3 regions of the Gordonia sp. LMA167 genome follow, and region 1 is predicted to be linked to each of the others. Evidence: predicted binding sites of a transcription regulator. Region 1 holds the regulator's gene; each other region holds the start of a gene.
What was found. The regulator LexA, encoded in region 1, represses DNA repair genes until DNA is damaged. The targets are predictions, from matches to a motif close to CGAACANNTGTTCG.
Positions count from the first base shown of each region.

Region 2: ACVT6V_RS21530 (SAV_6107 family HEPN domain-containing protein) is a predicted target of LexA. The motif match lies at 5,418-5,431, and genes of this name have one in related genera.
Region 3: ACVT6V_RS19020 (HNH endonuclease signature motif containing protein) is a predicted target of LexA. The motif match lies at 1,342-1,355, and genes of this name have one in related genera.

Region 1 covers NZ_CM176708.1:3,732,919-3,743,431, forward strand. The annotation lists gene ACVT6V_RS17010 (1-phosphofructokinase family hexose kinase) at 1-743, opposite strand, end outside; gene ACVT6V_RS17015 (DeoR/GlpR family DNA-binding transcription regulator) at 773-1,543, opposite strand; gene ptsP (phosphoenolpyruvate--protein phosphotransferase) at 1,669-3,378, shown strand; gene lexA (transcriptional repressor LexA) at 3,461-4,192, opposite strand; gene ACVT6V_RS17030 (LysM peptidoglycan-binding domain-containing protein) at 4,425-5,039, shown strand; gene nrdR (transcriptional regulator NrdR) at 5,141-5,632, shown strand; gene hrpA (ATP-dependent RNA helicase HrpA) at 5,657-9,568, opposite strand; gene ACVT6V_RS17045 (aminotransferase family protein) at 9,675-10,513, shown strand, end outside.
Region 2 covers NZ_CM176708.1:4,736,157-4,746,669, reverse strand. The annotation lists gene ACVT6V_RS21555 (polyprenyl synthetase family protein) at 1-988, opposite strand, end outside; gene metF (methylenetetrahydrofolate reductase [NAD(P)H]) at 1,091-2,050, shown strand; gene ACVT6V_RS21545 (LppM family (lipo)protein) at 2,118-2,975, opposite strand; gene ACVT6V_RS21540 (phytoene desaturase family protein) at 3,034-4,680, opposite strand; gene ACVT6V_RS21535 (GNAT family N-acetyltransferase) at 4,677-5,330, opposite strand; gene ACVT6V_RS21530 (SAV_6107 family HEPN domain-containing protein) at 5,588-6,061, shown strand; gene ACVT6V_RS21525 (SCO2097 family morphological protein) at 6,231-6,632, shown strand; gene mraZ (division/cell wall cluster transcriptional repressor MraZ) at 7,058-7,498, shown strand; gene rsmH (16S rRNA (cytosine(1402)-N(4))-methyltransferase RsmH) at 7,698-8,711, shown strand; gene ftsL (cell division protein FtsL) at 8,711-9,586, shown strand; gene ACVT6V_RS21505 (peptidoglycan D,D-transpeptidase FtsI family protein) at 9,608-10,513, shown strand, end outside.
Region 3 covers NZ_CM176708.1:4,185,845-4,196,357, reverse strand. The annotation lists gene ACVT6V_RS19020 (HNH endonuclease signature motif containing protein) at 1-1,310, opposite strand, end outside; gene ACVT6V_RS19015 (nucleotidyltransferase domain-containing protein) at 1,539-2,369, shown strand; gene ACVT6V_RS19010 (DUF1918 domain-containing protein) at 2,515-2,787, shown strand; gene ACVT6V_RS19005 (DUF899 family protein) at 2,835-3,617, opposite strand; gene ACVT6V_RS19000 (glycoside hydrolase family 25 protein) at 3,924-4,820, shown strand; gene ACVT6V_RS18995 (NAD(P)H-binding protein) at 4,870-6,204, shown strand; gene ACVT6V_RS18990 (YceI family protein) at 6,230-6,781, opposite strand; gene ACVT6V_RS18985 (HEAT repeat domain-containing protein) at 6,893-7,537, shown strand; gene ACVT6V_RS18980 (MerR family transcriptional regulator) at 7,541-8,530, shown strand; gene ACVT6V_RS18975 (crotonase/enoyl-CoA hydratase family protein) at 8,595-9,407, shown strand; gene ACVT6V_RS18970 (IS630 family transposase) at 9,455-10,513, shown strand, end outside.

The DNA of each region.
Region 1 (10,513 bases):
CCGGTCACGAGCAGCGCCCCGGTCGCGCCGAGTGTCGCCAGGATCGCCGCTCCGGTCCGGTCCACGAGGGTCCGTGCCGCCGCGATCAGCGGCGCGTGGTCTCCGCCCCTGGTGGCCGCGGCCAGCTGTGCCGCGTCGGTACCGGTCGCTTCGGCGAGTTCCTCATCGTTGGGTTTGAGCAGATCGACGCGGCCGGTGACGGCCTCGGCCAGCGGTCTACCGGAGGTGTCCACCGCGACCCGGCATCCCTGCGCGCCCAGCGCGTCGATGACGGTTCGGTACCAGTCGTCGGGCAGGCCCGGCGGCAGTGACCCGCACAGCGCGACCCACCGGGCGCCGCGCGCGTTGTCGACCACCAGGTCGGCCAGCGCCCTTGCCTGGTCGTCGTCGAGCGCGAATCCGGGCGCGTTGATCTTGGTTGTGGTGCCGTCGGGATCGGCGACGGTGATGTTGGAGCGGATCTCGCCGTCGATCGGGAGGGTCAGGTGGGGTAGTCCGACGCCGTCCAGAGCGGTGAGAAACGGATCCCCGGTGCGGGCCGGGAGGATGGCTTTGGTGGACACCCCTGCGCAGGCGACCACCCGCGCGACGTTGATCCCCTTGCCGCCCGGCTCGGATCGCACCGCCGTGGCGCGCTGCACCGCGCCACGTTGCAGTGGTGTGGACAGCTCGAGAGTCCGGTCGAGACTGGGATTGGCGGTGAGTGTGAGAATCGTGACCGGGGTCGGATCGGAGGACGTCATGGGGTCCCTTTCGGTCGTGCGAACAGGGGTCATACGACCACCATCTCGATGCCGTGGTCGGCCAGCTCGGCCGAGGTGATCGGGTCTACGCCGGCGTCGGTGACGAGCACATCGACATCGGTCAGGTCGGCGAAGGACGCGAGATCCTCGCGATCGATCTTGGACGAATCAGCCAGCACCACAACGCGGTTGGCCACGCGGACGATGGCTGACTTGATGGCGGCCTCATCGGGGTCGGGGGTGGAGAGCCCGAAACCCGGACTGATCCCGTTGGTGCCGACGAAGGCTGTCGAGATGCGCATCTTCTCCAGGGCGGCCACCGTGTCGGCGCCGACGGTTGCCTGGGTGAGTCCGCGTACCCGCCCGCCGACGACGTGGAGATCGGCGGCTCCTTGCGCGGCGAGTACCCCCGCGATCGGGATGCTGTGCGTGACCAGCGTCAATCGGCGGTCCCGGGGCATCTCGAGTGCCGCCTGGTAGGTGGTGGTACCGGCGTCGAAGAACAGTGAGCCCCCGTCCGGCGGGAGGAACCGCATCGCGGCGCGGCCGATCGCGAACTTCTGTTCGGTGTGGGACATCTGCCGTTCGTCGATGCCCTGTTCTCCGATGACCGGCGTCGAGCCGGGCCGTACCGCGCCACCGTGCACCCGTTGCAGGTGCCCTGCCCGTTCGAGCACGGCGAGGTCCCGCCGCACGGTCTCGCTCGTGACATCGAAGGCCGTGGCGAGTGCGGCCACCGAGGCGCGGCCGTTCAAGCGGACCTGATGGGCGATCGCCTGCTGTCGTTCCTCCGCGTACACGATGTCCTCGTCTGTGGGTTTCGGTGGGTTTGAATGTTGATATACCTTTGTTTACGCTTGTTTGTGTGGTCACGTCAAGTGTTTGTTGTAAGTTTGATCACAGAGAAATGGCCGGGAGCTTGCGAATGCAGCCGGCCTCGGCGTCGAACACAGAGAGGTCTTCGGTGGAGCGCACACAGGTACTGAACGGAACGCCGGTTGTCGGTGGAAAGGCCTACGGCCCGGTGGTCTGGCCCGGGGAACGTCCCGTATTCGACGTCAGCGGCGGGGGTGTGATCGCCGACGAGGAACGCGAGGTCGAGACGAAACGCTTCACCGATGCCGCTGCGGCAGTCGCGGGTCGACTTCGCGAACGGTCGTCACACGCATCCGGCGCTGCCGCCGAGGTGCTGTCGGCGACGGCGGGCCTGGCCGAGGACCGCGGCTGGGTCGGAGCGGCGTCGGCCTTGATCGCCAAGGGCTCGGCCGCTCCGGCGGCCGCGGTTGCGGCGACCGAACAATTTGCCGCCATGTTCACGAAGCTGGGCGGCCTGATGGCCGAACGTGTCACCGATCTCAACGATGTACGCGATCGGGTCGTCGCCGAGCTGCTCGGTGTACCAGAGCCCGGTGTGCCGGAGCCGTCGGTGCCCTCGATTCTGATGGCCGATGATCTCGCGCCCGCCGACACGGCCGGCCTGGACCCGGCCATGATCACCGCGCTGGTCACCCGATTGGGGGGACCGACGAGCCACACGGCGATCATCGCGCGACAGCTGGGAATTCCGTGCGTGGTGGCGGTGTCGGACCTCGCGACGGTCGAGGCGGGCACCATCGTGCTCGTCGACGGAACCGCGGGCACGATCGAGGTCGAACCGGACGCCGCCGACGCCACGGAGCGCGTCGAGGAGAGTCGTCGGGCGGCGGAGCTGGTCGCCGACTGGTCCGGGCCGGGGCAAACCGCCGACGGACGCCGGATCTCGGTGTTGGCCAACGTCGCGGACGGAGCGTCGGCGCGGACCGCCACCGCCTATCCGGTGGAAGGTGTCGGGTTGTTCCGCACCGAACTCGCCTTCCTTGATCGCGCGGACGCGCCGACGGTAGAGGAACAGACAAGCCTCTACCGCGAGGTGCTGGATGCTTTCGACGGACAGAAGGTGGTCATCCGCACGCTCGACGCCGGCTCCGACAAACCGCTCAAGTTCGTCACCCAACTGGACGAGGCCAACCCCGCGCTGGGCGTGCGGGGCAATCGGATTGCCCAGGAACATCCCGAGATCCGCACCGCTCAGCTCGATGCGATCGCCGCTGCGGCGAATGGCCGCGAATCGACCGCCTGGGTGATGGCGCCGATGATCGCGTCGGCGGCCGAGGCCGCGGAGTTCGCCGCCGAGGTGCGTGCGCGCGGACTGATCGCCGGTGTGATGGTGGAGGTGCCCGCGGCCGCGATTCTTGCCGAATCCATACTGGCCGAAGTCGATTTCGTGTCGATCGGGACAAATGACCTCACCCAGTACACGATGGCGGCGGATCGGATGTCGGCCGAACTCGCCGGCCTGACCGACCCCTGGCAGCCTGCGGTGCTGTCGTTGATCGCAACCGTGGCGCGCGCGGGTTCCGAAGTGGGCAAGTCGGTGGGCGTGTGTGGCGAGGCCGCAGCAGACCCGGTGCTGGCGTGCGTGCTGGTCGGGATGGGTGTCACGTCGCTGTCGTCGGCTCCAGCCGCGGCGGCCGCAGTGGGAGCCCGACTCGGAGCGGTCAGCATGGACCAGTGCCAGGTTGCGGCCCAGGCGGCATTACGCACGTCCGACCCGGCCGCTGCGCGTGCGGCGGCGACGGCGGCGTTGGACGCATAGCGTCATCAGGTAGGGCTTCCATGGAGGCCCTACCGGCCGGCTCGTGGCGGCCCGGTACCGGGCCACGGGCCGAGCCCACCGTTCACACCCGGCGCATCACCGTGACGACCTTGCCCAGGATGGCGGCGTTGTCGCCGGGGATCGGTTCGAACATCGCGTTGTGTGGCATCAGCCAGACGTGACCGTCCTTGCGCTTGAACGTCTTGACGGTTGCCTCGCCGTCGATCATCGCCGCGACGATGTCACCGTTCTCGGCCACGTTCTGCTGTCGCACCACGACCCAATCGCCGTCGCAGATCGCTGCATCGATCATCGATTCGCCGACCACGCGCAGCAGGAAGAGCGACCCGTCGCCGACGAGCTCACGGGGGAGCGGGAAGACGTCCTCGACGGCCTCCTCGGCGAGGATCGGTCCGCCCGCGGCGATGCGTCCGAGTACGGGTACGAAGGTGGGAGTCGGCAGTTCTGAGCCACCGGCCGGTGCGGCCGTGCCGCCCGGCGGCGTGTGCTGCTCGCCGTCCTGGATGTTGACGGCGCGAGGCCGATTGTGATCGCGTTTGAGCAGGCCCTTGCGCTCCAAAGTCCGTAGCTGATGTGCGACGGACGAGGTGGAGGTCAGTCCGACCGCCTCGCCGATCTCGCGGATGCTGGGCGGATATCCACGTTCACGCACCGACGTGCGGATGTACTCCAGCACACCCCGCTGGCGGGCGGTGAGGTTCGCCTCGGCGACCTCGGGATCAACCGTCGTCGCGCCCCCGGTCTCGTCGGTCCCACGGGTGGCGTCACGCCGTCCGCCGGCTTTGTCACTCATCGGTGTCCTCCCTCTCGGCGTCCGTCATGTGGGGGCGCCTGCCCGGTTCCTCTCGGAAACCTGCTGGATGTTGCCTTGCTACAGCGCCGACAGTATCCGAACATCCCGACATGTTCAAACATTTGTTCGACGCGTGTCGAGACATTGTCGGTCTCCCGTGATACTAATCGAACATACGTTCCGTCGAACACGTGATCGACAGTCCGGTCGATCGGGAGCCGAGGAGGACACGATGAGCACAGGGACCCTCACGCGCAGCACACGCACCCCGGACGGGGCGGTGTCCAGGTCTGAACGAACGGAGCCCGTGCGCGCCGAGCGTATGCGCATCGAGCGCGAGCGCACCGACTCGGCAAGCACCGCGCCGACGAGAAGCGGGCGCACGCGTACCGGCGAGCAGGATCGGGTCCGTCTCGGCGCGGGCACACGGCCGCGGCGCCAGGCGCATCACGAACCCGTCCGCCCGGCCGACCGACGGCCGGCTCGCCCGGCCGTCGGACAGTTACCTCGGGCTGCGGGGACCCGGTGCGCTGTGTCGACGGCCGAATCACGCCTGCACGCACGCCGGAGGGCCACGGCACTGGCGGTACTCGTGGGCTGTGGGCTCGCGGTTCTGGTGTGGGTGGTCACAATCGTGGGCTCCAACTATGCGGCGTCCGTGCAGCCGTCGCCAGTCGGCACCGAGATCGTCCATGTCCGACAGGGCGACTCGCTGAGCACGATCGCCGATCGGATCGCGCCCGATGTGCCCAGGCAGGCGGTCATCGACCAGATCGTCGAGCGCAACGACCTGTCCGGGTCGGGTCTCCGGGTCGGGCAGGCACTGGTCGCACCCGCATACGGCTGAGCGCAGGCGGTACTCTCATGTCACAGGTTCCAGCCGGAAACCGGCACGGCGTAGCGGGCATCCGGTGCGCCGGAGTGTCCCGAGACGTGCGTGAGGACGACATGCGCTGCCCGTTTTGCAAGAACGAAGACACCAAGGTCATCGACTCGCGTGTCGCCGACGAGGGGCAGGCGATCCGAAGGCGTCGTTCGTGTGCGGAGTGCGGTCGGCGGTTCTCGACGGTGGAGAGCGCCGTGCTGTCGGTGGTGAAACGCAACGGCGTGACCGAGCCGTTCAGTCGCGAGAAGGTGATGCGCGGAGTGCGTCGCGCCTGTCAAGGGCGTGACGTCGCCGAGGATGCCCTGGCTCAGCTCGCACAGCAGGTGGAGGACGCTGTCCGGGCATCCGGCTCGGCCGAGATACCCAGCAATGAGGTGGGCCTGGCCATCCTTCGTCCGCTTCGCGACCTCGACGAGGTCGCCTACCTGCGGTTCGCGTCGGTTTACCGGTCATTTGACTCGTTGGAGGATTTCCAGCGTGAGATCGATGACCTGCAAGGCAATCTCACGCATCGTAAACCGGTGGATGCCGCGGGGTCTGCGCTCACCGATTGACCGGACCGGTGTCGACGCCGATGGTCAGGTGAAGGCGTCGAGTGCACGTATGGCGCGCTTCTCCGAGATCGGGTATGCGGTGCCGAGTCGCTGCGCGAACAGGCCCACCCGCAGTTCCTCGATCAGCCAGTGGGCGAATTCGTCCAGTGCAGCGCGTCGTCCCTCGGGAAGCCGCGCGCCTCGTTGATTCCAGTGGCTCACGACGCGATCGACCGTGGCGATGCCGTCATGGTCCCGGTGAGCAGACGCGGGTAGATCGGTCAGTCGACGAGTTGCCGCCTCGAGGTATCTGGGGACGTGGGTCAGGTGGTCGCGAGGGGTTGCGGCGATGAATCCGTCGAAGACCAGGTTCTCGAGTTGTTCGGCGACGTCATCGGCGGCGACCGACCCGCTCAGCCGATCGAGCTGGGCACGCAACGGGGCGACGTGACGCAGAACGTCGATGGCCAGTGTGAAATATTCTGGGGCGGCACCGATGACGTCGCTTCGCAGCCCGGTGCACAGTTGCTCGAACTGTTCCGGAGTTCGGATTCTGGTGAGATCTCGGTCCGCGGCGAGGTCGCGGACCGCGCGCCGGGTGCAGTCGGCCACCAGATCGTCCGGCTTGCGATACGGGCTCTGGCTCAGGGTGAGTCGTCCCGCGGCGTCGAGAGTCCCGGTGATCTTGCGGGAAAGACGCGGCATCGCTGCATCGAGCAAAACGATGACGGCGTCGTGATGACGCTGGTCGCGCTGGGCCGCGGTCGGGCTCTCGACGCCGGTCACGCCGACGGCGTGCCCGTTGTCGTCGCGCACCACGTCCAATCCTGGATATCGCGTGATGGATTGACCGGCAACCACTTTCGTCTCGCTGTCCGCGAGGTTGCCGATCCCTTCGGCGCTCCATGTGGTGACGGCCGTCCGTGGCGCCGGGGTGTCGTCCCGATCGGCGAACTGTTTCTTCAGGTCGGCGAGCGACTTACCACCGGCGATCGTGGCGCCGGTCCGGTCGACGACGGCGAAGTTCATGGTGAGGTGGGCAGGTATGCGCTCGGGCGCGAAATCCCCGGGCGACACGGTCATCGAGGTGATCGATGTGAGCTCGCGGGCCAGCCCGGCGATGAGCGGCTCGGCGCGCGGTGTGAGTCGTGAGAGCGCCAGATCCGCGAAACGCTGGGCGGGCGCCATAGATTTGCGCTGCGCTTTCGGCAGTGATTTCACGAGTTCGGTGGCGAGTTCGCTGCGCAGGCCCGGCACCGACCAGTCGAAGCCCGCTGCCCGGACATGGTCGAGCAACGGTAGCGGGATCACCACGGTGACACCGTCATCGGGCGCGCCAGGCTCGAATCGGTATCGGAGTTCCAGGCGCGTCTCGCCCTGCTGCCAGGCTCCGGGGAAGTCGGTGTCGGCGACCGCGACGTCGACCGCCACATCTTCTGGACGCAGGTCGAGGAGGTCGGGGTGTTCGCGTCTCGTCTGCTTCCACCAGGTGTCGAAGTGTCGCGCCGACACCACATCGGGACCGACCCGCGCATCGTAGAACTCGAACAACTGCTGTTCGCTGATCACCACATCCCGGCGACGGGCGCGGTGCTCGACGTCGGCTGCGGCGTCGAGCAGTTCCCGATTGCGCTGAAAGAAGGCATGATCGGTGCGCCATTCGCCTTCCACGAGGGCGTGGCGGATGAACATCTCCCGTGAGGTCGCCGGGTCGATGCGTCCGAAAGGTACCCGGCGCTGCGCGACGAGGGTGACGCCGTAGAGCGTGACGCGTTCGTAGGCCATCGCGGAGCCGCGTTTGGACGACCAGTGCGGCTCACTGTACGACCGTCGGGCGAGGTCGCCGGCGAGTTTCTCCACCCAAAGGGGATCGATCCCGGCGACAGTGTGCGCGAAGAGTCGCGATGTCTCGACGAGTTCGGCGGCCATGATGAACGGTGGCGGCTTCCGGGACAGCGACGATCCCGGGAAGATCGCCAGGGTGGTGTTCCGTGCGCCGAGATAGTCCCGTGAATCCCCTTGGCGCGCCGCGATGTTGCCGAGCAGGCCGGAGAGGATCGCCCGGTGGATGGCGTCGCCGTCGCGGCTGGTGGTGGCGGTGGTCCAGTCCAGGTCGGACACGATCCGGGACAGCTGCCGGTGCAGTTCCTGCCATTCGCGGATCCGCAGGAAATGCAGGAACTCGCGTTCGCAGAGCCGGCGGAACTGATTGCCCGACAGTTCGCGGCGCCGGTCAGCGAGATAGTTCCAGAGCTCCAGATAGGCGAGGAACTCTGAGCCGGGGACCGCGAAGCGGCGGTGTGCGGCGTCGGCCGCCTCACGGTGCTCGCCGGGGCGCTCCCGGACATCGGGGATCGACAGCGCGGCGGCGATCACCAGCATGTGGTCGAGGCAGCCGTCCTCGTGTGCGGCGATCAGCATCCGCGCGAGGCGCGGATCGACGGGGATACGAGCCATCTGCCGGCCGACCGGTGTCAGGACCGGTTCGTGGTCGTCTCGCGTGGTCTCGCGGATCGCGCCGAGTTCGGCGAGGACTGCCATACCGTCGCGGATCGCACGCGCGTCGGGTGGTTGCACAAACGGGAACTCGGACACGTCGCCGAGGCGGAGCGCGGCCATCTGGAGGATGACCGCCGCCAGATTGGTCCGCACGATCTCCGGATCGGTGAACGCCGGACGATTGTCGAAGTCGTCCTGATCGTAGAGACGGATACAGATGCCCGGTGCGACGCGGCCGCAGCGGCCGGCACGCTGACGAGCGCTCGCCTGCGACACCGGCTCGATCGGCAGGCGGTTCACCTTGGACCGCGTCGAGTAGCGCGAGATCCGTGCCGTACCGGTGTCGATGACGTAGCGGATCCCGGGCACGGTCAGGGACGTCTCGGCGACGTTGGTCGCCAACACGATGCGCCGGCCGGACGACGGCGCGAACACCCGTTGCTGATCGGCGATGGACAGCCGGGCGAACAGGGGAACGATCTCCGCGCCGGCCGAGACGCGATGGCGCAATGCGTCCGCGGTCTCGCGGATGTCCCGCTCGGTGGGGAGGAAGACCAGGATGTCCCCGCGGTGTGCCGACCAGAGTTCTCCGACCGCGGAATCGATGGCCTGCGCCTGATCGAGATCACGGTGGTCCGAATCGGGGTCGCGGGCGTCTCCGAATGGGCGATATCGAACCTCGACCGGGTATGCGCGACCGGAGACCTCGAGGATCGGTACCTCGTCGGCGTCGTCGACCGAGGCCGCGAAATGGCGGGCGAACCGGTCCGGTTCGATCGTCGCCGATGTGATGATGACCTTGAGGTCGGGGCGCCGAGGCAGCAGGCGTTTCAGATAGCCCAGGATGAAGTCGATGTTGAGGCTGCGTTCGTGTGCCTCGTCGATGATCAACGTGTCGTAGGCACGGAGCAGCGGGTCGGTGCCGATCTCGCGCAGCAGGATGCCGTCGGTCATCACCTTGACCAGCGTGTCCGCACCCGAGCGGTCGGTGAACCGCACCGAGAACCCGATCGCGTCGCCGATCTCGGTGGCGGTCTCGTCGGCGATCCGGCGCGCGACCGAACTCGCGGCGATCCTGCGCGGCTGGGTATGGCCGATGGCGCCGTGAATTCCGCGGCCGAGTTCCAGGCAGATCTTGGGTAGCTGGGTCGTCTTGCCCGACCCGGTCTCGCCGGCGATCACCACCACCTGGTGCTCGCTGATCGCGGCGGCGATCTCGTCCCGCGCCGCCGACACCGGCAGGTCCGGCGGATACTCGATGACCGGTACCGCGGCGCGTCGGCGGTGCACCCGGGCCTGCGCCGCCGCCACGTCCGCAGCCAGCCGGTCCCACGTCGACCGTTTCGGTGATCGCCCGAGTTTGTCGAGCCGGCGACGCAGACGATGGGCGTCGACGATGGTCAGGTCGTCGAGTACGTCGGCCAATTCGCGGCGTTCGTCGGTGGTCGGTGCGGACATGATGTGTCCAGAGTATTGGGTCCTCGTCGGTGACCCGCCGCACATCCGGGTCGGCGGCCCGGCACCTGGGTCCGGCGGTGCCGCGCACACCCGGCATGATTGGGGAATGGCAGGTTCACTGTGGCACGGCTTCGCCGATATGGGGTCGGTCTCCACGAATGGTCCGTTCGTGGTGACCCGAGGACAAGGGACACGGATCTACGACGCGCAGGGGCGTGAGTATCTCGACGCGACCGCGGGCCTGTGGTTCACCAACATCGGCCACGGCCGCACCGAGGTTGCGCAGGCTGTCGCCGACCAACTGGGGAAGCTGGCCCATTACTCGGGCTTCGGTGATTTCACCGCCGACGTCACCATGGAGCTGGCCGAACGCCTCGCCGCGATCGCGCCGGTACCGGACAGCAAGATCTTCTTCACCTCGGGCGGCAGCGATTCGGTGGACACCGCGGCCAAGCTCGCGCGCCGTTACTGGCACGAGATGGGCAAGCCGGACAAGAACATCATCGTCGGTCGGACCAAGGCCTATCACGGCATGCATGTCGCCGGGACCGCACTGGCGGGCATCCCGGTGAATCGTGAGGGCTACGGCGAACTCATGCCGGACGCCGAGTCGGTGGAATGGGACAACGCCAAGAGTCTGCTCGGATTGATCGAGCGTGTCGGGGCCGATCGGATCGCGGCATTCTTCTGTGAACCGATCATCGGGGCCGGCGGTATCTATCTTCCGCCCGAGGGCTATCTGGCCGAGGTCCGCCAGATCTGCCGCGACCACGACGTCCTGTTCGTCGCGGACGAGGTCGTCACCGGCTTCGGCCGCATCGGGGGGCAATCGTGGTTCGCCTCCACCCGATTCGACCTCGCACCGGACATGATGACCACCGCGAAGGGGCTGACGTCCGGCTATGTTCCGATGGGAGCGGTCTTCATCGCACCGCGGATCGCCGA
Region 2 (10,513 bases), 1.0 Mb from region 1:
CGCGGGCCAGCCCCACCGCGAGCAGTGCGGTGCGCTTCCCGGCCACCAGATCGTCGCCCGAGGGTTTGCCGGTCTGTCCCGGATCACCGAACACGCCGAGCAAATCGTCGCGAAGCTGGAAGGCGATGCCGAGGTCGTGCCCCACGCTGCGCAGGTCGTCGACGAGGACCGGGCCTGCCGCCGCGAGAGTGGCGCCCAGCTCCAGAGGCCGGGCCACGGTGTAGGCGGCGGTCTTGAACTGCATCACGCGATAGGCGGCGTCGACCGATTCGTCGCCGCCGACCTCGTTCACGATGTCGAGATACTGGCCACCCAGCACCTCGGTACGCATCGACGACCACACGCGGCCGACCCGTGCCGGAATCGGACGCGGCGTGGCGCCCGAGAGTCGGTGGACCGCCGTCTCCGCGGGCGGGTCGGGATCGGGGATGACGGCGCCACGGGGTTCGTCGGGCACGTGTCCGTGGATCAGGTCGTCGGCCCAGGCCAGCGCGAGGTCACCCATCAGGATCGCCGCGGCCACCCCGTGGTGGGCGGCGTCGCCGGCCCATCGGGAGTCCTGGTGTCGGCGTTCGAACTCACGGTGGACGGTCGCACGTCCCCGGCGGGTGTCGGAACGGTCGATGATGTCGTCGTGGATGAGCGCGCACGCCTGCACCAGTTCCAACGAGGCGGCGACCCGCACAGCGTCGGCCCCATCGGGTTCGTCGCCGTCGGAAAGGACTCGGCCGTTGGCGTCGGAGCCGGGATCGGCCCCGATGCGGGTCGACGAGGATCGGCCCGCGAGCCAGCCCGCGTAGGCGAAGGTGGGACGGACCCGCTTGCCTCCCTTGAGGACGAAGTCCCGGACCACTTCCGCGGCGGCACCGACCTGGGGGTCGATCCGCGCGGTCACCGGCACCGCGTGGTCGAAGAATTCCGCGAGCACCGCCTCGACCGCCGAGGGCACGTCGACGAGGGAGTCGGGGATCGGGAGCGCGGAGGTCACCCTGCCAGGCTAGTGCCCCGCCACGATCCACCCGTTGTCGCCCGGAGGGCGCCGGTTGACCGGTGCCCGGAGGAGCCGACAACCGGTCCGTACAATGTCCAGGTGACCTCATCTGCCAACCCGGCCCCCTCGATCGTCGATCGGCTGTCTGCGCCCCATCGCGGTCCGGTCCCGTTCTCGGTGGAGTTCTTCCCGCCCAAGGATGCGGAGGCCGAGGCTCGACTCTGGCGAGCGGTACGCACATTCGAGCGGCTCGGTCCCGCGTTCGTCTCGATGACCTATGGTGCCGGCGGATCCACGCGCGATCGCACCGTCCGGATCACCGGCGAACTGGCCGCGCAGACCACGCTGTTGCCGGTGGCGCATCTCACCGCCGTCAACCACAGCCTCGACGAGTTGCGCGCGCTGGTGGGTGCCTACGCCGACCAGGGCATCACCAACATCTTGGCGCTGCGCGGCGACCCACCCGGAAACCCGCTCGGCGAGTGGGTGAAGCATCCGGACGGCGTCGAATATGCCGAGGAATTGGTCCGGCTGATCGACGATCTCGGCGATTTCCACGTCGGTGTCGCATCGTTCCCCGAGGGCCACCACCGCGCGCCGGATCTCGACCACGACACGCGTGCCCTGGTGCGCAAGCTCCGTGCCGGCGCGGAGTACTCGATCACTCAGATGTTCTTCGACGTCGAGCATTTCCTGCGGCTGCGGGATCGACTCAACCGCGCCGATCCCGAACAGGGTGCCAAGCCGCTCATCCCCGGGATCATGCCGATCACCTCACTGGCGACGGTGCGGCGCATGGCGGAGCTGTCGGGTTCGGTGATCCCGGCCGACGTGCAGGCCCGCTTCGTCGCGGCCGCCGGCGACGGCCCCGAGGAGGACCGGGAGGCGGTGCGGTCGGTCGGCATCGATTTCGCGGCCGAGATGGCGCAACGCCTCATCGCCGAGGGGGTTCCGTGCCTGCACTTCTGCAGCCTGAACTTCGCGAAGGCGACCAGCGAGGTCCTCGAGCGAATCGGCTTCGACACATCGTCGGTGATCCCGGCGGCCACCGCGCACTGACCGCGGCCGATCGCCACGCGCCGCGCAGGGTCTACCGACCATCGCCCGACGATCTCCTGGGTGACCCTCAGCGATCCGCGCTCGACCGACTCGACGCTCCGACCTCGGTGGACTCCGTCTCGCCGGTCCGCCGCACCGGGGCCGCCGCGGGCTTCTTCGTCTTGCCCGAGCGCCGCGGACGTCCCGGCCGCGGACTGCGGTCCCGCTTGGCAAAAGCCAGACGGGCCACGATCAGCACGGTGACCAGACAGATCAGGGCCAGGAACCACGACCAGCTCTTCACCGCCGCGGTGGCGGGGTCGGGGTAGGTGGCGTCGGCACTGAAATCTGACGGTTTGCCCGATTCCGGCGCCCAGTGCACCGTCCGCTCACCGACCTGCTCGCCGTTGGTGGCCGTGATCGGCCCGCCGAACGTGATGGTCACGTCGACGAGGTCACGGGGCGCCGCCAAGTTGGTGAGATCGGCGTTCCCGCGGAACCGAACGACGTCCTCATTGCGCTTGGCGGACAGATCCATGCTCATCACCGAGTCACCCCACGCGGCGGCCACGATGTCACCCAGCTGGCCGAACTGTCCGCTGGTGAGGTCGGTGAAGACCACTCTCGTCCCGACACGCGGCACCGCTGCCCCGGTACCGGGTGCAGCGCCCGGCGCCGACGATTCGCCGCCAGGGGCGGCTGATTCGGATTCCGGGACGGTGCTGTAGTCGATCAGGCTGATCCGTGATCGCATCGACTCGGGGACATCGAGCTTGGGTGGACCCTGCGGATTGTCCGGCGAGGTCGCCACGATGATGGTTCCGGAGTACCGGTCGCCGACGGTGGTAGAGCGTTCGAGGCACCCGGTGAGAAGTGGTGCGGACACCATCAGGCACAGCAGCAGCAAGACCGCGGACGAACGTGTTGACGAGCGCACGGTGATCATCGTGCCAGACGTGGTGCGCCAGTCGCGGCCGACGCACCACGACCGCGCAGATGCGGGATCATCGGCGACGCAGCGCCAGGTGCGCCGAGATGCGGCCGCTCGCGCCGGTCACCCCTCCACCCGGATGCGTCGACGCCCCGGCCAGCAGGATGCCGTCGGCTCCCGGGATCCGGTGCCCGGACAGGTCCGGATGCGGTCGCCAGAAGAACATCTGATCAATGCTCATCTCGACATGCATGATGTTGCCGCCCAGCAGGCCGAGTTCGTTCTCGAGGTCTGCCGGGGTCTGCACGTGCGTGTGCTCGATATGATCGGTGAATCCCGGTGCATACCGATCGAGCTCCGCTGTGATCGCCGACGCGGCGGCAGAGCCCGCCGCCGACCAGCTCGTGCCGTCCGCGAGACGATACGGATGCCACTGGGCCCACACATTGACCAGATGCTTACCCGCAGGCGCGAGCGTCGGATCGATCGCCGAATAGCCCATCGCCACGCATGCGGGCCGGTCCGGCAGCGTTCCGACACTCGCCGCGGCATGTGCCCGGCGCAGCTGTGCGCGATCGGTGACCAGTAGCCCGAGGGCCGACTGCACGCCGTGGGGCGGGAGATCCGACGGGAGATCCCGATAGTCGGGGAGCGCGTCGGTGCCGAGCCGGACGGCCATGCCGATCCCGTCGCCGACGACGATCTGACGTCGCCAGCGATCGATGACCGTACGGTCGTGACCTCCCGCGGCGAGCAGATCGAGGGTGGTCAGCACATGGCACGCCGCGATCACCGTCGTCGTGCAGTGTCCTGGCTCGCCGGAGGTCTCGACGCGCCAGTGGTCACCGCACGGTGTGATGGCGGTGGCCGCCCGACCGAGCCGCACGTCTGCGCCGTCGATGGCCAGGCGACTCAGCAGGGCCTCGGCGAGCGCGCCGCTGCCGCCGATCGCACGGCCGGGTGGGATGTCGTGCTGAAGGGCGGCGAATCCGACCATCGGGGCGGTTCCCGGTGCGCTCATCGGCGGGCCGGACTGGGCTCCGAACCAGGCGAGCGCGGCCTTGAGGGGTTCAGCTGTGAACCAGCGGTCGAGCAGACTGTCCCCGGACGACATCAGTTCCTGGGTGAGCGAGAGCATTGCGCCGGTGCGTCGTCCGATCGGCCCGCTGCGCGCAGTTGTCGCGGTGTTCGTCAGCCCGGTGAACGCGGCGGCGAATCGTCCGGGGCCCGCCGGCGAGTAGAAGGAACGCATCACAGCCTTGGCCCGCGGACGCCACACGTGCACGAACTGGCGATAAGCATCGGCGTCGACGGAGCCGACGGCCCGTTCGATCGAGGCGCAGGTGGCGTCCAGGTCGGTGCGGAAGATGATCGGCGCCGTTGACTCGGTCGCCGGACTGAATGCCCACGGATCGCAGTCGACGTAGCGCAGCCCGTGATCTGCCAGTGAGAGTTCGTCGAGGATCGGCGAGTGACGGATCATCAGGTGCGCCGACGACCCGCGGTCGACGCGATAGCCCGGGAAACGCTCGACGGTCGATACGGCACCGCCGGCGACATCGTCGCGCTCGACGACCCGGACAGACCGTCCGGCCCGGGCGAGGTATGCGGCGGCGACGAGTCCGTTGTGGCCCGCTCCGACGACAACGGCGTCGACGAGGTGGTGGCCGCGACCGTCGGTGGAGGTGGGGCGGCCCGGAACGCGCCGGCGGATCGTCATGTCGTGACCGAGTCGTCGGCGACCATCGGCAGAGGGCGGCCGAGGAAGGCGAAGGGACGCGGATCACCGGCGAAGGTGAAGTTGCGCAGCACGTCGGTGAAGCCCAGTCGTCGGTACAGCGCCCAGGCGCGGTTCTCCTCGGCCGGGATCTCCGGCGTGGACAGCAAGACCTTGCCCTCCGGCCGTCCGGCGAGCAGTCGTCCGAGTAGCCATTGCCCGACGCCCCGGCCCTGGGCGGTGGGATGGACATGGAGTTCGGTGAGTTCGAAATAGTCCCGGGTGATCTCCTCGACGGCCGCGGGAGCGACTCCGGACTGACGCAACCCGACGCGGAGTTGCTGATTCCACCACTGGTCGGGTGCTCCCCGGTAGCCGTACGCGATTCCGACGAGCAGTTCGTTGTCGGCCACCGCAACCGGCCGGGTCAGGTGGCGGCCGGCGACCTGAGGGCTGCGGATCTCGGCGGGGGAGACGGTCGCCACCGCCCCGACCGCACGCCAGCCGGGCCGTGTGATGTGCTCGCGCCACAGCGCCGCACGGTGGATCTCGGTGCCGCGCGGGTAGTTCATCGCGGTCACGTAGATGTCGAGCGCGGGCTGGAGCCACACGTGAGCATCCTGTCCGGTCAGGTCAACGAGGCGGATCGTCAACGAACGTCTGTCCTCTCGTCGAACTCTGGGCATCCGTGCCGACGGTCGCCTTGAAGGTCTGCCGTCCGCTAGCTATATTGAATATGTCGAACGGGTGTTCGATGAATCAGCCTCCGCAAGCTGTTCTGTCAATCACCCCGCCGACACGATGCGCCGGCCCGACAGCATGACGAGGGAAGCGTCAGCTGTCGGGCCGGCGTTGTACAACAGGGACCGTGAACAGCAGAAGGCGGTCGTCGAGCCACGGGGAGGTGGCCATGCACAGCTCGATCCCGGCCCGCGGGTCGGCGACGGACATCGATCCGATCATCGTGCGTCGAAGTCGTGACCTGCTCGATCGTGCCCTGATCCTGTTCGACAACGCCGACGAGGTCACCGATGCAGCCGAGCGTTTCCGTCAGTTCTACCTGACCGCCCTCCGTGCTGCCGGTGCGGTGCTGGAGATCTATGAGCCCTCCACCCGTCCGGTCCGACGCTCCCGCTCGCGAAGTGCCTGGAACCGTCTACCGATGGTCGTACCGGCCCTGGCCGGGCACGCCGAGTTCTTCGCCGCCCGCTCACGGGTTCGGCTCGACATCGAGTCGGGACTGGTCCGTGAGGTGGACGAGCGCGCAGTGGCCGCCATGCGCCGGCGAGTCATCGACCTTCTCGACGATGTCGAGGCGATCCTGATCGCATACGAGCAGGGCAAGTTGGCCCATCAGACCGCCCGGTCCGACCGCACCGCGTGAGTGAGGAATTCGACGCAACTGCGGGTAAAGGAGGGTAATGGTGGTCGCCAGGTGATTCTGCTCGTATCATGATGTTTGAAGGCCGTACAAGCGGCTGAACGGCACCGACGGTGTACACGGATCGTGGGGTCTGGGGTCGGGTCGGTGGAGTTGGGAGTAAGGAGGGTCGGTGCCTCTTTCGGAGCACGAGCAGCGGATGCTCGAACAGATCGAAAGCGCTCTGTATGCCGAAGACCCGAAGTTCGCGTCGAGCGTCAAGCGTCGCCGCCTCGGGAGGTCCAGTGGTCGGCGTCGTTTGCAGGCGGTGGCCATCTTCGTCGTGGGTCTGGTTCTCCTCGTCGGTGGGCTCGTCATCGGTGTTCGTGTCGGCGGATTCCCGATCATCAGCCTCATCGGCTTCCTGATCATGTTCGGGGCGGGCCTGCTGGCGCTGTGGGGTGGTAGTGGTCGCGGCTCAGGGTCGGACGGCCCCGGACGTGGCAGCGCCAAGGAACCCCGTGCCGGGGGATCAAAGCGCAAGTTCTCCGAGCGCATGGAAGAGCGCTTCAACCGGCGTTTCGAACAGGAGTAACCACTCCCGCACGTTCGTCGGCACATGACCGGCGCATGACCATCGCGTCAGGCCGCACACCGTCACGGTGTGCGGCTTTTTTGTTGTCATAAGCAAGTTCCGGCCCGCAATGGCCTCCCCACCTCACCTACCTGTGTTCGCCACTCGACCCACCTGGGTTCCCCACTTTGCCCCACCGTGGAGAGTCTGACTCCTCATCAGGCACTTTGGCGGTCTCCAGCATCACCAGTATCGGCTCCATCGGCTCGCCGGACGCGGCACGCGACACGCTCACCCAGCGCATCTGACTCTCTGAACTGGTCTTTTGCACAGGCGTGGGTGAACTGTGGTGTGTTGGGGGTGGAAAGTGGTGGAAAGTGGGGTACTGTGGCAGCACTGGGTGAGACGGACCGGACGTCGAACCTGGTGGGGCAGGAGGTGACGACATGTCCGCGCGATTTGTCGGCACCTACACGCCCCGGTTGGACGACAAGGGGCGACTCACGTTGCCCGCCAAGTTTCGCGAGGCACTGGCAGGAGGGGTGATGGTCACACGAGGCCAAGACCGCAGCCTGTCGGTGTATCGGGCCGAAGAGTTCGACGTGATCGCGGAGCGGACCATGGCGGCATCGCGAAACAACGCAGAGGCGAGGGCTTTTCAGCGGTACTTCTTCGCGAGTACCGATGAGCAGCGCCCCGACGGACAGGGTCGGATCACCCTGTCGGCCGAACACCGGTCCTACGCCGGCTTGTCGAAAGAGTGTGTGGTGATCGGCGGGTTCGACCACCTCGAGATCTGGGACGCGCAGGCCTGGCGTGACTACCAGAGCGCGCATGAGGAGGACTTCTCCGCTGCGGGTTCTGCCGCATTGGACTCCGTGCTCTGAGCGCAGGGCCGATCGGGCAGGCAGACAGATGAATAGCGGATCGGGTGGGTCGAGGCCTCGGCCCGGTGCGACCCTGGCGTACTTCCCCAACGCCAGGTGCGCAGTCGGGCCGAGACCCCGCCTCATCGGACACCCAGGCGCCGTCGGCGCCGTATTCAACAGCGATCGAGTCGAGCCGCACAGTCCGAGGAGCAGGTCGGTGAACGCACGCCAGGAGGAACCGGAAGGCCGGTCAGGGCCACCGGAACGCTCCGGTGAGTTCGGACATCTCCCGGTCATGGCCGATCGGATGATCGAACTCATCACCCCGGCTCTCGCCCACGCCGATGCCGAACCGATCTTCGTCGACGCGACGCTGGGCGCCGGCGGTCACACCGAATTGATACTGCGCGCCGACCCCCGTGTCCACGTCATCGGCATCGACCGGGATTCCACCGCGCTCGATATCGCACGTGAGCGACTCTCTGCGCATCGGGATCGGATCACGTTTCGGCAGGCGCGATTCGACGAGATCGGGGACGTCCTGTCCGACTTGCGCATCGCGCGGATCGACGCCGCGCTGTTCGACCTGGGCGTATCCTCCATGCAACTCGACCGGCCGGATCGGGGTTTTGCCTACGCTGTGGACGCCCCGCTGGACATGCGGATGGATTCGTCCGAATCCCTCACTGCGGCAGAGATTCTCAATACCTATTCACATGGCGAGCTGGCCCGCATCCTCTCGGAATACGGCGAGGAACGCTTTGCCGGAAAGATTGCATCGGCGGTCCTCCGGGAGCGTGAGCGAGAACCCTTCACCACCAGTGCCCGTCTCGTCGAATTGCTCTACCGCACGATTCCTGCGGCCACCCGTCGCACCGGCGGGCATCCGGCCAAACGTACGTTCCAGGCACTGCGGATCGAGGTCAACCACGAGCTCGACGCGTTACGTCGAGCGCTGCCGGCAGCCTTGTCGGCGCTGCGGGTGGGCGGTCGGCTGGCCGTCATGAGTTATCAATCGCTCGAAGATCGAATTGTCAAGCGGGAGTTTGCATCCCGAACGACATCGACGTCCCCGAAGGGGTTGCCGGTGGAATTGCCCGGCTCGGCGCCGCATTTCCGGCTGATCACCCGAGGTGCGGAACGTGCCGACGACGTCGAACGTGACCGGAACCCGCGATCGGCCCCTGTCCGGGTCCGTGTGATCGAACGTGTGGAAGAAGGGGACCGCTGATGACCGTGATGGCTGACATCGACATCGATGAGGACGAGGTCGCCGGTGACGCCCCGAAACGGACACGGCGACGGGACGGGAGTGACAACGCGCGTGCCACGAGATCTCGTGCCGCGCAACGTGCGATCGATCGACGCGCCAAGCGACTCGAGCGCGAGGCCCGGGTGTCGCCGAAGACGGTCCGCTCGCCCCGGTCACACCCGGCGTCGGCACGTGGCTCGGTGTCCCTGCGGGATCGGATCACCGGCGTTCCCTTCGTCGTGCCGGTCATCGCCCTGCTGGTGATCGGACTGGGGGTGAGTTTGTGGTTGTCCACCAAGGCTGCCGCGGATTCCTATCGGCTCGGTATCGAGCGGCAGCAGAACCAGACACTGCTCGATCGACGTGACTCGCTCAAACGGACCTACGAATCCGGGAATTCGGCGCCTGAATTGTCGGACAAGGCATCCCGCCTGGGAATGATCCCTGCCCAGAATCCGGCCCGGATGATCGTGACGGGGACCGGGAAGCCTCGCGTGGTGGGCGATCCGGAGCCGGCGCAGGGGAAGGCGTTGCGATCGATCAATCCGCCGACCTCGCCGGATCCGGTGGCCACGATCGACCCCAAGAAGGTGGACGACTCCGAAGGATTGCCCGGCGACGCCGTTGATTCCGGCGACGAATCGGATTCGGCGGGCACCGATTCGGCCGACACCGGTTCGGGCGACAACTCCGATTCGGCCAACCCGGGCGCGACCACCCCCGCCTCGACCGCGACGCCGGCGCCCGCACCGGGCAGTTCTGGTGCGCCGGTACCGAGTGTGGTCGCACCCGCTCCGAATGTGTTGCCCCCGACCGGCAACGCGCCGAGCCCAAATTCGGCGGAATCGCGTTAGTCGAGTGGACAATTGACATCCATGACACGTGCCGTCTTCCAGCGCCTCGACATGGGCTCGTCCGGAAGCGGACGCGGGGGGTCCGGCCGCCCGGGGGGGCGTGGGAGACCTGCCTCGTCCGGAGGTGGTCCCCGCAGGCCCGACTCATTTCTCGGGCGTAGCCGGATCGCCGGGGCGATCGTGATCCTCGCTGTGGTCGCGGTCGCCATCCGCATGGTGGTGGTGCACACCATCGAGTCGTCGTCGTTGTCCGCCGAAGCCGCTCAGCAGCGCGAGTACACCCAGGTGCTGACCGCCAAGCGAGGTGCGATCCTCGATCGCAACGGACGGCCGCTGGCCTACACCGATGAGGCACGGGCGCTGACCTTCCTCCCCAAGGCAGTGCGTAAGTCGATCGAGGAGGCACACAAGAAGGACGACGCCCTCCCCGACGTCGATGAGCGCCTCGGCGAGATCGCGAAGGGGGTGTCATCGGCGCTGGGCGGCTCGATCAGCGAACAGGACCTGCTGACCGAGCTCAAGAGTGACGACACGTTCGTCTACCTGGCCCGGTCGGTGAGCCCTGAGGTGGCGGGCAAGATCACCTCGGAGTTCCCCGAGGTGGGTGCGGACCCGCAGAGCATCCGGTTGTATCCCGGCGGGTCCCTCGGCGCGAACATCGTGGGCGACGTCAACTACGACGGCAACGGCCTGATCGGACTCGAGGCATCGCTCGACTCGACGCTCGCCGGTACCGACGGATCGAAGACCTACGACCGCGGTTCGGACGGCGCCATCATCCCCGGCAGCACGCGCAACGTGCATCCGGCTCTCAACGGTGGCACCGTCCGGCTGACCATCGACTCCGATGTCCAATGGTTCGTCCAGAGCCAGGTGTCGGCGGCCAAGGCCGCTTCAGGCGCCAAGAGTGCCTCCGCGGTCGTCCTC
Region 3 (10,513 bases), 450 kb from region 1:
GTGGTGTATTGGCCGGGTTTGGTGCCGACCATGCGGTTGTGGGGTCCGCACGCGGGGGTGAGGGTGTTGATGTCGGTGGTGCCGCCGTCGGCGTAGTCGCGTTCGGCGTGATGGATTTCCACGGTGTCGAAGGCGCGGGTGCAGCCTGGGCAGGAGCAGCCGCCGCCGTGGGCGAAGAGCATGAATCGTTGGGCTTGGTTGGCCAGGCGTTTGGCGGTGCCGAGGTAGAGCGGTTCGCCGGTGTGGTCGGCGAACACGGCCAGGTGCATCTGGGAGTGGGCGGCCAGTTCGATCAGGGTGCTGATCGGCAGGCGTGCGCCGCTGGTGGTGGTGGCGACGCCGGCGCGTTCGCGTAGTTCGGATTCGGTGATCTTGATGATCAGGTGCGGCGGCAGTCCGCGGTGGCTGTTCCCCAGGATGCCGCCATCAAGGGCGTGGCGCAGCAGCGCGGCCAGTGCGTCGTGGTTGCGTTGCGGCTGGGAGCGGTGGTCGCGTTCGACGGCTTGGCGTAGTTGTTCGGCATCGATGACGTCGTCTGTGCTGCCGATCAGTGGGGTGTCGTCGGCGGGATTGTTCATGCCGGGAGCCGCCCAGCTGGCCAAGACCACGTCGAGCATGGCTCGGGTCTTCGGGTCCAGCAGGCCGGCGAGTTTGCTCATGTCCTGCATGTCTTGTTTGCCCACACCGAGTCGACGTTGCCGGGCGCGGTCGCGGTCGTCGGTGAGGGTGCCGTCGGGGTCGACGTGGCCGAGGATGCGTTTGCCGATCTCGATGAGTGCATCGGTGGAGTATTTGGTTGCCATGTCGGCCATTTCGGCTTCGGCGGCGGCGCTGACCGCGACCGGCAGCGCGGCCGGAATCCGGTGCAACGTCTTGAGGATGATGTCGACGTGATCAACACTGATCGCGCCGTCGATCAGCGCTTGGGCGGTGTTCGGGCAGGTGGGAGGCATCTTCTCGCCCTGCATCGAAAATCTCGGTGCCAGGGCGGCGGTGTGTCGCTGTCGCACGCGCGGCTCGCTGATCTTGAGGCGGTCGCCGAGGAAATCGGTCAGGTTTCGATACCCGAACTTGGTGAAGGCGCCTCGATCGGAGACATCCATCAAGCGGTGATGGCCCAGGCCGCTCATCCGACGAACGGCACGCTCGTGCGCGTCGGCCACCTCCACGACCTCCACATCCGAGGCCGGCGTGGTGTCGACCTGCGCGATCCGATCCAGGACGTCGTGCAGTTCGCGGTACAGCGCCACCACCTCGGAGTGGGAATCGTCGGAGTGTGAATCGTCGGATGTCGGTCGGTCGGAATCCATGAGCTACACCTCCCCCTGATCGGCTCGCGGTCGAACGTACGTTCGAGTCTATGGCATCCGGAGGGGATGTGCAAGAGGCTTTCACGATCGATTTCAGATCCAATTGCTGCCGGCTGACTGCAGCACCCGATCTCGCTGACCGCCTAGTGCGGAACAAAATCCGTGGAGCCTGGTCCAAGCGGACGGTAGTTTGTGCGCTACGTGAACTCCGACCCGGCGAGGTTGCCCATGTTGTCCGATGCGGTTGTCCGACAGATGGTCGAGGACATCATCGCCGTCGACGGGGTCGTCGGCGTCACCCTTGGTGGAAGTCGCGCTCGCGGCGACGCTCTCCCGTCTTCTGACGTCGATCTCGGCATCTACTACGACGCCTCGCTCGACCTCACCGCCCTACGAGCTGTCGGCAAACGATGGTCGGGACCCGATGCCGAGATCGTGGGTCCCGGAGGGTGGGGGCCGTGGGTCGACGGCGGTGGCTGGCTCCGCGTGGACGAGGTTCCGGTCGACTGGCTGCTCCGGAATGTCTGCCGGGTTCGCGAGCAGTGGACACGAGCGCAGAACGGCGACTTCGCCTTTCACATGCAGGTCGGCCACCCACTCGGCTTCCTCGACGTTGCCTACGCGGGTGAGCTCGCGCTCGCCGTCGTTCTCGTCGATCCGTCAGGAGTCCTGACCGAGTTGCATCGCGAGATGCAGCGGTATCCGCGAGCCCTGCGGGACGCCATGTGCCACCTGCTGTGGGAGGCGGATTTCCTGGTGGCGATCGCTGCGAAGGCAACGACTCGCGAGGACACCGGTTACGTCTGCCTGTGCCTGACGAGGGCGCTGATGCTGTGCGCGCATGTGCTTCATGCACACAACCGGAGATGGGTGACGAACGAGAAGGGGCTGATACCGGCTGTGGCGCGCCTCGAGCTGGCTCCGCCGGGTTTTGCCGGCAGGTCGGCACAGATCCTTGGCTCGTTGGGCTCGTCGGACGAGGAGTTGCGGTCCGCGATCGCGGCCACGCGCACGATCATCGGTGAGGTCCAGACGCTGGTGGTGAGGCACGCAAGGTAGTCCAACGTCGGTCGTCCGATCGCTCGGACACTCCGGCGCCGGCTCGCATACCCCCTCGTTCCGGCATTTGTTGCTTGTTTGCGGCATGTCGCCGCAGAGTGTGCGGGAAGCTGGTCTCATCAGTCATTTCGGACAAGGAGGCGTGATGCATGCGCAACCGGGAAACTGGCTCGTGGTCGAGCAGGCGGTGCTCGGCAAGGAACCGGAGATGGGTCTGATCCTCGAGGTGAGGTCGGCCGATGGGTCGCCTCCTTACCTTGTCCGGTGGGAAGGCTCCGGCCACACCGCACTTGTCTATCCGGGGCCGGATTCGATCGTCTGGACCGCTGACGAGGTCGACGCCCACAATGCGGCTCGGGCAGAACGAGCGACGCACCTGCAGGAAGAGCTCGCGCATCGGCAGCACGGAGACAACTGACAGACGATGAGCTCGTCGACGCGCCGTCGTCGATCGGCGCCGACACGTCAGTGAGGGTGGCCCGGCCTTCCGAGTGTATCCACCGCTGTCGCGCCGGGTCGACTCCATTGCGGCACCGGTCGGCTGGTCGGCCCCCAGGTTGCGTTCCCATCCACGTCCGAGCGCCATGACCAGCACGGGCTGTGACCCTCGGGCCAGCCGTCGGGAGTGTCCTCCCACTCTTCGCTGCGTCCGTAGGGCGTCATGTCGAGCAGGCCCAGGGAGCCGTTGACGCGCTCGTTCCCGCGGCCTGTCGTGGAGTAGGTGAGGAACGCGCGATCGCCGTCTCGCAAATAGCAGGTCAGATAGCCCATCTCGCCGCCGATCGGGTCGTCCACGTCGCGCACCGAATACCAAGGCTGGGCGTAGCCCAGAAAGGCGACATAGGTAGCGACCTCGTCCCACCGTCCGGTTGTCAGGATCGCGAACGAGACTCCGCGCGCATCGAGATACACGGAGTCCTTCAGATGCCAAGCCGTCGTGGTGCAGCCTTCGCACTGGCCCTGATGCGGGGCACCGTCGTACCACATGTGCTTGTAGACCACGAGCTCGTCGTGATCGCCGAACAGGTCCAGGAACGGGATCGGACCGTCCGGTCCGACGACGTCGACGGCCGGGTCGAACTCCACCATCGGCAGTCGTCGACGTGCTGCCGCGATCGCGTCGCCCGCGCGGGTGTGAGCCTTCTCGCGGACCAGCAGATCATCGCGGGCACTCTGCCAGGTGGTCCGGTCGACGATGGGTGGGCGGCCGCGCATTCCAGCCGCCGGATCGTTCGGTGTGGTCGTCATGGTCTCCTCCGGGTGGCTCGTGCAGGCGACGGCATGCGGCGCCGAAGCCCTTCAGCGGGACAGACCCACGACCAGGCGAAAACTCATCGCGGCTGCGACTGCTTGTCAGAGCGTAGGATTGTTTGTACCGAATGATGTCGCTGCGACGGCACTTTCAGTACGCAGGGAGGCTGACCACACGCCTCAGCAGCAGAACATGCTTTCGTCTACTTCCGGCCGTGACGAGAGGATCTGCCCGCCGATCCACTCCCGGGTTCGTCCTCACCATCGATCGGCGGGTGCACGAGTGCTCTGTGGAGGCCAACGGTGACGTTCTTCGGGATTGATGTCTCCAACCACCAGAGGGACTTCGACTTCGCTCGTGCCAAGGGCGAAGGCATCACCTTCGCCACGCACAAGGTCACCGAAGGTGACAGCTATCGTGACCCGTATTGGCCACGCGCACAGGCGGAGATGCGACGCTGGTTCCCCGGACGATGGGGCGGCTATGTCTTCTGCCGCACGCACACCGACCCCGAAGCCGAAGCACGATTATTGCGATCACACGCCGGTTCGACGGACTTCCCACTGCAGATCGACTACGAAGACACCGCGAACGCAGGCTCTCTCGACGACCTTTACCACCGCATATCCGCTTACCGGGCAGCCGGATTCACCCGTCTGTTACCCATCTATCTACCGCGCTGGTATTGGCGTGAGTGGATGGGGGCACCACGGTTGACCGGACTGCCGGTCTCGATCTGGAACAGCCACTACGTGTTCGGACACAACACACCGCGAAACCTCTACCCCGGCGACGGGCATGCGGGTTGGGCGGATGTCGGCGGCAAACCTGTTCAGATCCTTCAGTTCTCGGATACCGGCAGCGTGTCGGGGCAATCCGTCGACGTCAACGCCTTCCGAGGTTCGGGAGACGAGTTCAACCGCATGTTCGGAGGTGCCACCATGTCCATGGCCGACGAGGAACTCGGCATGAAGTTCCCGAGCCGATCGAAGTACCGCACCACCGATGAGCCGATCGACACGCTGGCCGGGTTCGTGCTCAATATCGACGCCCGTATCCACGAGGAATACGTGGAACGCGCGGCCCGCGAAGGTCTGCAGTGGGCGATCGACCTCGTGAAGCGCGAGGCGGCCAAGAATGACGAAGGTGCCAAGGCAGTACTCGCCGATATCGGACTGTCGGCTCCTCACCAGCCGTGAGGACGTTGAAGTGCGCGGCGGCGTCGGTTGCGATCCGTAGGGTGGACCTGTGAATGATTCGCGACGCTGTCTGGTCACCGGCGCGACCGGCTATGTCGGCGGCCGACTCGCGCCGCGCCTGATCGCCCGTGGCCATCGGGTGCGCGCGCTGGCGCGGACACCCGCGAAACTGGCGGACGCACCGTGGGCGGCTGATCCCGACGCCGAGGTCGTGGCCGGCGACCTGTCCGATCGCGATTCGCTCGCGAACGCGTTCGCCGGCGTCGACGTCGTCTATCACCTTGTGCACTCGATGAGCACAGACGCGGACTTCGCCGCCGAAGAGCGTCGCTCCGCCGAGAACGTGATCGCCGCGGCTCGTTCGGGAGGCGTATCCCGGATCGTCTATCTCGGCGGGCTACATCCGGATGGCACCGACTTGTCCGAGCATCTGGCCTCACGCGCGGAGGTCGGGCAGATCCTGATCGACTCGGGAATCGAGACGGTGGCGCTGCAGGCCGGCACGTTGATCGGATCCGGTTCGGCGTCGTTCGAATTGATTCGCCACCTCACCGAGCGGCTACCGGTGATGACCACTCCGCGCTGGGTGCACAACTCGATCCAGCCGATCGCAGTGGCTGATGCGTTGCACTACCTGGTGGAGGCGGCGACCGCTCCGGTCCCCGAATCCCGTACGTGGGACATCGGCGGCCCCGACGTCCTCGAATACGGCGACATGATGCAGGGCTACGCCGAGATCGCCGGCCTGCCACGTCGGCGCATGATCGTGCTCCCCTACCTCACCCCGACCATCGCGAGTCGATGGGTCCGATTCGTCACGCCGATCCGAGGAAAGATCGCACGCCCGCTGATCGAGTCGTTGGAATGTGACGCCATCTGCCGCGAACACGACATCGACGAGGTCATCGCAGCACCTGTCGGCGGATTGACGTCCTACCGGGACGCGCTGGTGGCCACCCTTGATCGAGTGCATCGCGGAGACGGCGAGGCCACCTGGTCGAACGCGACGGCCGAGGTCCCACCCGCCGAGCCGCTGCCGTCCGATCCGCCATGGGCCGGGGAGACGGTGTTTCGGACCGCACAGCGCCGGTCGGTGCCCCGCAGCGCCGAGGATTCCTGGGACCAACTCCGCCGCCGCGTCGGCAAGCAGTGGCAGGTCGTGGACATGCGACGGCCGGACCTGCTGCGGATCGGCGCCGACCGTCACGTGGGACGAGCGTTCGTCGAGTTCTCGCTGACGGATTCGGCAACCGGCCGAGGCGCGGTTGCCGAACTTTCGACCACCTCCACCTTCTTTCCGCGCGGGTTGGGCGGGCTGCTCTACTGGCGGCTGGGCGCACCGCTGCGGAGACTCGGGATCTCGCCGGCCGACCCGTTCCGTTGAGTACGTGGGTGATCATCCCGATCGTTCACGCATCCATTGCGCGTCTGACCTCGATTGTCACCTGAACGTCGTCGGCAACTTTCAGTGCACCCATCATCAGGGAATACGGTTTGATGCCGAAATCGGTCTGAATGATCGTCGTCTCCGTGGTGATGACCCAACCGTCTTCGGCGTCGGCGACCGTGAAGTCGAGCGAGTGCGGACGACGGCGACCGTGGATCGTGAGAGTGCCTTCCGCATGGTAGGAGTCGGCCGCGCCGGTGATCGCCGACGTCTCGTAGGTGACCTCGGGAAACTTGTCGGCCGCCATGGACTTGAGTGCGTTGGCGCGCGCCACCGCCTTTTCTGCCCCGCTCAAGGGGGTCAGTCCGCCGCTGCCCGACATGATCTGCAACGAGTCCACCGGGATGGTCGCCGCGATCGCCGTGGGTGTGTCGCCCTCCCAGGTCACCGACGCCGACCACCGTTGCGCCTCGATGGTCAGCCGATGCCCGGTTCGTGCCGCCCGACCGGCGACGCCGGTGTGGACGACAACCGACCCATCTGCATCACTGAGTTCCCAGGTGGCCTCGCTCACGGTCACAGTCTATGGCGAGCAAGGGTTCCGACCGACGCGCTGTTCGATTTCCGACGCTTGACCTTGACACCGTGACAGGCTGTTTCATGGTCGGTGAAGGAGGTGATCGTCATGACCATGAACGATCTGACAACTCGTCTCATCGACGCACTGGGCGCCGACGACGATTCGACGCGGCTTCGCGCCGCGCTGACCGCTGGAACCAGCGGAGATGTGCGCCTCGTCGAGGCTCTCGTAGAGCGGTGCGGGATCGACCCCGACTTCTTCGTGCGCGACATGCTCACGTGGGCTCTGTGCCGGTTCCCCGCCGAGGTCACGGTGCCTCGGCTGGTGGCCGAACTCGGGTCGGCGAACCCCCAGGCGCGCAGCCAGGCCCTGCACACGTTGTCCAAGATCGGTGACCGGCAGGCGTTCTCGGCGTTGTCTGTCTTGCTGCACGACAGCGACGACGACGTCGCCCGGGCCGCGTGGCGCGCCGCGGTTGCACTGGTCGAGCCCGACGGTCAGGCCGATCTCGCCGCGGATCTCGCGAGGGAATTGGGTCGAGGCGACGAGGAGGTACAGCTGAGTCTCACCCGCGGTCTGATGGCGCTCGGTGAGTCGGCCCAGGCGGTCATCGACGCTCATATGGAAGATCCGGACGACGGCGTCCGCGTGCATGCCACGACCACTCGCCGGCTACTGGACGACCCCGACGCCGGGTTCGACCTCGTTGTCGATTTCGCCCGACGGGTCTCTGTCGGTGTCGATGGGTAGCCGATGCTGATCGGTGAGGTCGCCCGGCGCTCGGGTGTCAGTCCCCGGATGCTCCGTCACTACGACCGGCTGGGGTTGGTGGCGCCCACCGGACGGACGACCGGGGGTTACCGCGAGTACTCCGCCGACGACGTTCGGAGACTCTTCCACGTGGAGAGTCTCCGAACGCTGGGCCTCTCCCTCCAGGACGTCCGCGAAGCCATGGCTCGACCAGGGTTTTCGCCGGCCGCTCTGGTCAGCGAGCTCATGGAACGTACCCGTGAGCGCATCGCCACCGAGCAGGACCTGCTGGCTCGACTGGAACGCGTACAGCAATCGGGCCCCACGGACTGGGCGGATGTGGTGCATGTCGTCACGCAGGCACGCGCACTGGACTCGGAGTCGGGTGCCCGACGACAGCAGGCGATTCTGGCCCCGACCGACGGGGCCGGGTTCAGTATGCCCGAACTCGTCAAAGCTCTTCTCTCGGAAAGTGACCCGAACGTTTCGGGCGCATTGCGATGGGCGCTCGCGCGCGATGGCGGAGCGGCTCTGGACGGCTTGTCCGCGGGCCTCGACTCGCCCGAGGATGCGGTACGACGGCGAGCCGTCTCGGCCATCGCGGCGATCGATCATCCGAACGCGATCGCGCTGCTCCGCCGGGGCCTCGACGACGCCGACCGCGACGTGCGTGAGCGTGCCGCCATCGCGCTCGCCGGCGCTGCAGACCCAGCGGGAATCCCAACGCTCATCGCGATGATCGTCGACGGCCACCGCGACGTCGAGGCATCCGAGGCACTCGGAGGACTGTCACCGCAGTCGCCCGAGGACATCGTCGCGGCATTGCGGGCCCATGTGGACGCGACGAGCGATGCTGCGGCACGGCTTCGGATCACGCAGTCGCTCGCCGAGATACCCGTTCCCGCAGCCGACGACCTGCTGGACAGGCTGACCGCGGATCCGGACCGCGCGGTCGCCGCGACGGCACAGGTGATCCTGTCCGGCCGCGGGTAGAGGCCCTGGGCCTCCTAGAATGGCCCCGGATCGATCCGACAACGACTGTAGGGAGATACACCTGATGAGCGAACACAGAATCCGCGTCGACCTCGACGACTCCGGTGTCGCGACGGTCACGCTGGATCGCGGCGAGAAGCACAACGCCCTCGACCGCGCCATGTTCGATGCTCTCCTGGATGTCACCGGCACACTCGCCACCGATCCTCGGCTCCGAGCCGTCGTCCTGCACGGCGCGGGCAAGAGCTTCTGCTCCGGACTCGACATCACGAGCCTGGGACAGGGCAACGCGACCCGCTCGCTGATCACCCGCGAGAAAGGTCAGCTCGCCAACGACGCACAGCGCGTGTCGGTGGATTGGGCCCGGGTGCCGGTGCCGGTCATCGCCGCGATCACCGGCAACTGCTTCGGTGGCGGCTTACAGATCGCGCTCGGCGCCGACATCCGTTATGCCACTGCGGACTCGCGACTGTCGATCATGGAGGTCAAATGGGGCCTCGTCCCAGACATGGGGATCACCCAGACACTCCCCCGCCTCGTGGCCGCCGACATCGCGAAGGAACTGACCTTCACCGGGCGCATCCTGTCGGGCACCGAAGCGCACGACCTCGGACTCGTCACCCGTGTCGTCGACGATCCCCTCACTGCTGCACTTGATCTCGCACATGAGATCGCGCAGAAATCACCTCATGCCGTCCGGGCGGCCAAGCATCTGTACGACCAGACGTGGACGAGCTCGGATCCGGCAACGGCCCTGATGCTCGAGAGCGAGCTCCAAGAGGGTCTCATGGGTTCGCCGAATCAGCTCGAGGCGGTGTATGCCGGCATGGAGAAGCGCGAGCCCCGTTTCTCCGATCCGGACGAGACGCACCACTAGTTGCGTGTATCGTAAATAATCGTCTAGTCGTTGGGTATGATTTCGGTATGAGCGCGCCTGCAGCACCGTTGGCTTTGTCGGCCGGTGAGCGAGAGACATTGGAGAAGTTGACCCGTAGCCAGCGGGTGCCGCATCAGCAGGTGTTGCAGGCTCGGGTGTTGTTGATGGCCGCCGACGGGGTGGCCAACATTCGGATTGCTGAGGAGGTCGGGGTGCGCCCGGCCACGGTGCGGGCGTGGCGCAACCGGTATGCCGAGGACGGTTTGGCGGGGTTGGGGTTGATCCGAAAGGGCCGCGGTCGACGTTCGTCGATCAGTGAGGAGAAGATCGCCGAGATCGTGAGGTTGACCAAGACGACCACGCCGCCGGGGCACACGCATTGGTCGTGCCGCACGATGGCGAAGAAGGTGGGTGTGAGTCCTTCAACGGTGCAACGGATTTGGTCTGATCTTGACCTCAAACCGCATCGGGTCGACTCGTTCAAGGTGTCGAATGATCCGCGGTTCGAGGAGAAGCTGATCGATGTGGTGGGACTGTATGTGAACCCGCCGGAGAACGCGATCGTGTTGTGTATGGACGAGAAAAGCCAGATTCAGGCGCTCGATCGCACGCAACCGTCGTTGCCGCTGGTGGAGGGGCGGGCCGGCACGATGACCCACGACTACAAACGCAACGGCACGACGACCTTGTTCGCGGCGTTGGATGTGCTGACCGGTTCGGTGATCGGTCAGTGCCTGCCGCGTCATCGCCACAACGAGTTCATCAAGTTCCTCAACACGATCGACAAGCAGGTGCCGGCGGGGTTGGAGGTCCATCTGATTCTGGATAACTACGCCACCCACAAACATCCCGAGGTGAAGCGATGGATGGATCGGCACAAACGGTTTCACTTCCACTTCACCCCGACATCGTCGTCCTGGCTCAACCAGGTCGAGCGCTGGTTTCGGGAGTTGACCGACAAGAACATTCGCCGCGGCATTTTTGGCAGCGTGCCCGAGTTGATCGCCAGCATCGAGGCATTCCTCAACGCCCACAACGATGATCCGAAACCCTACGTGTGGACCGCCACCGCCGAATCCATCCTGGCCAAAATCGCCCGCGCACGC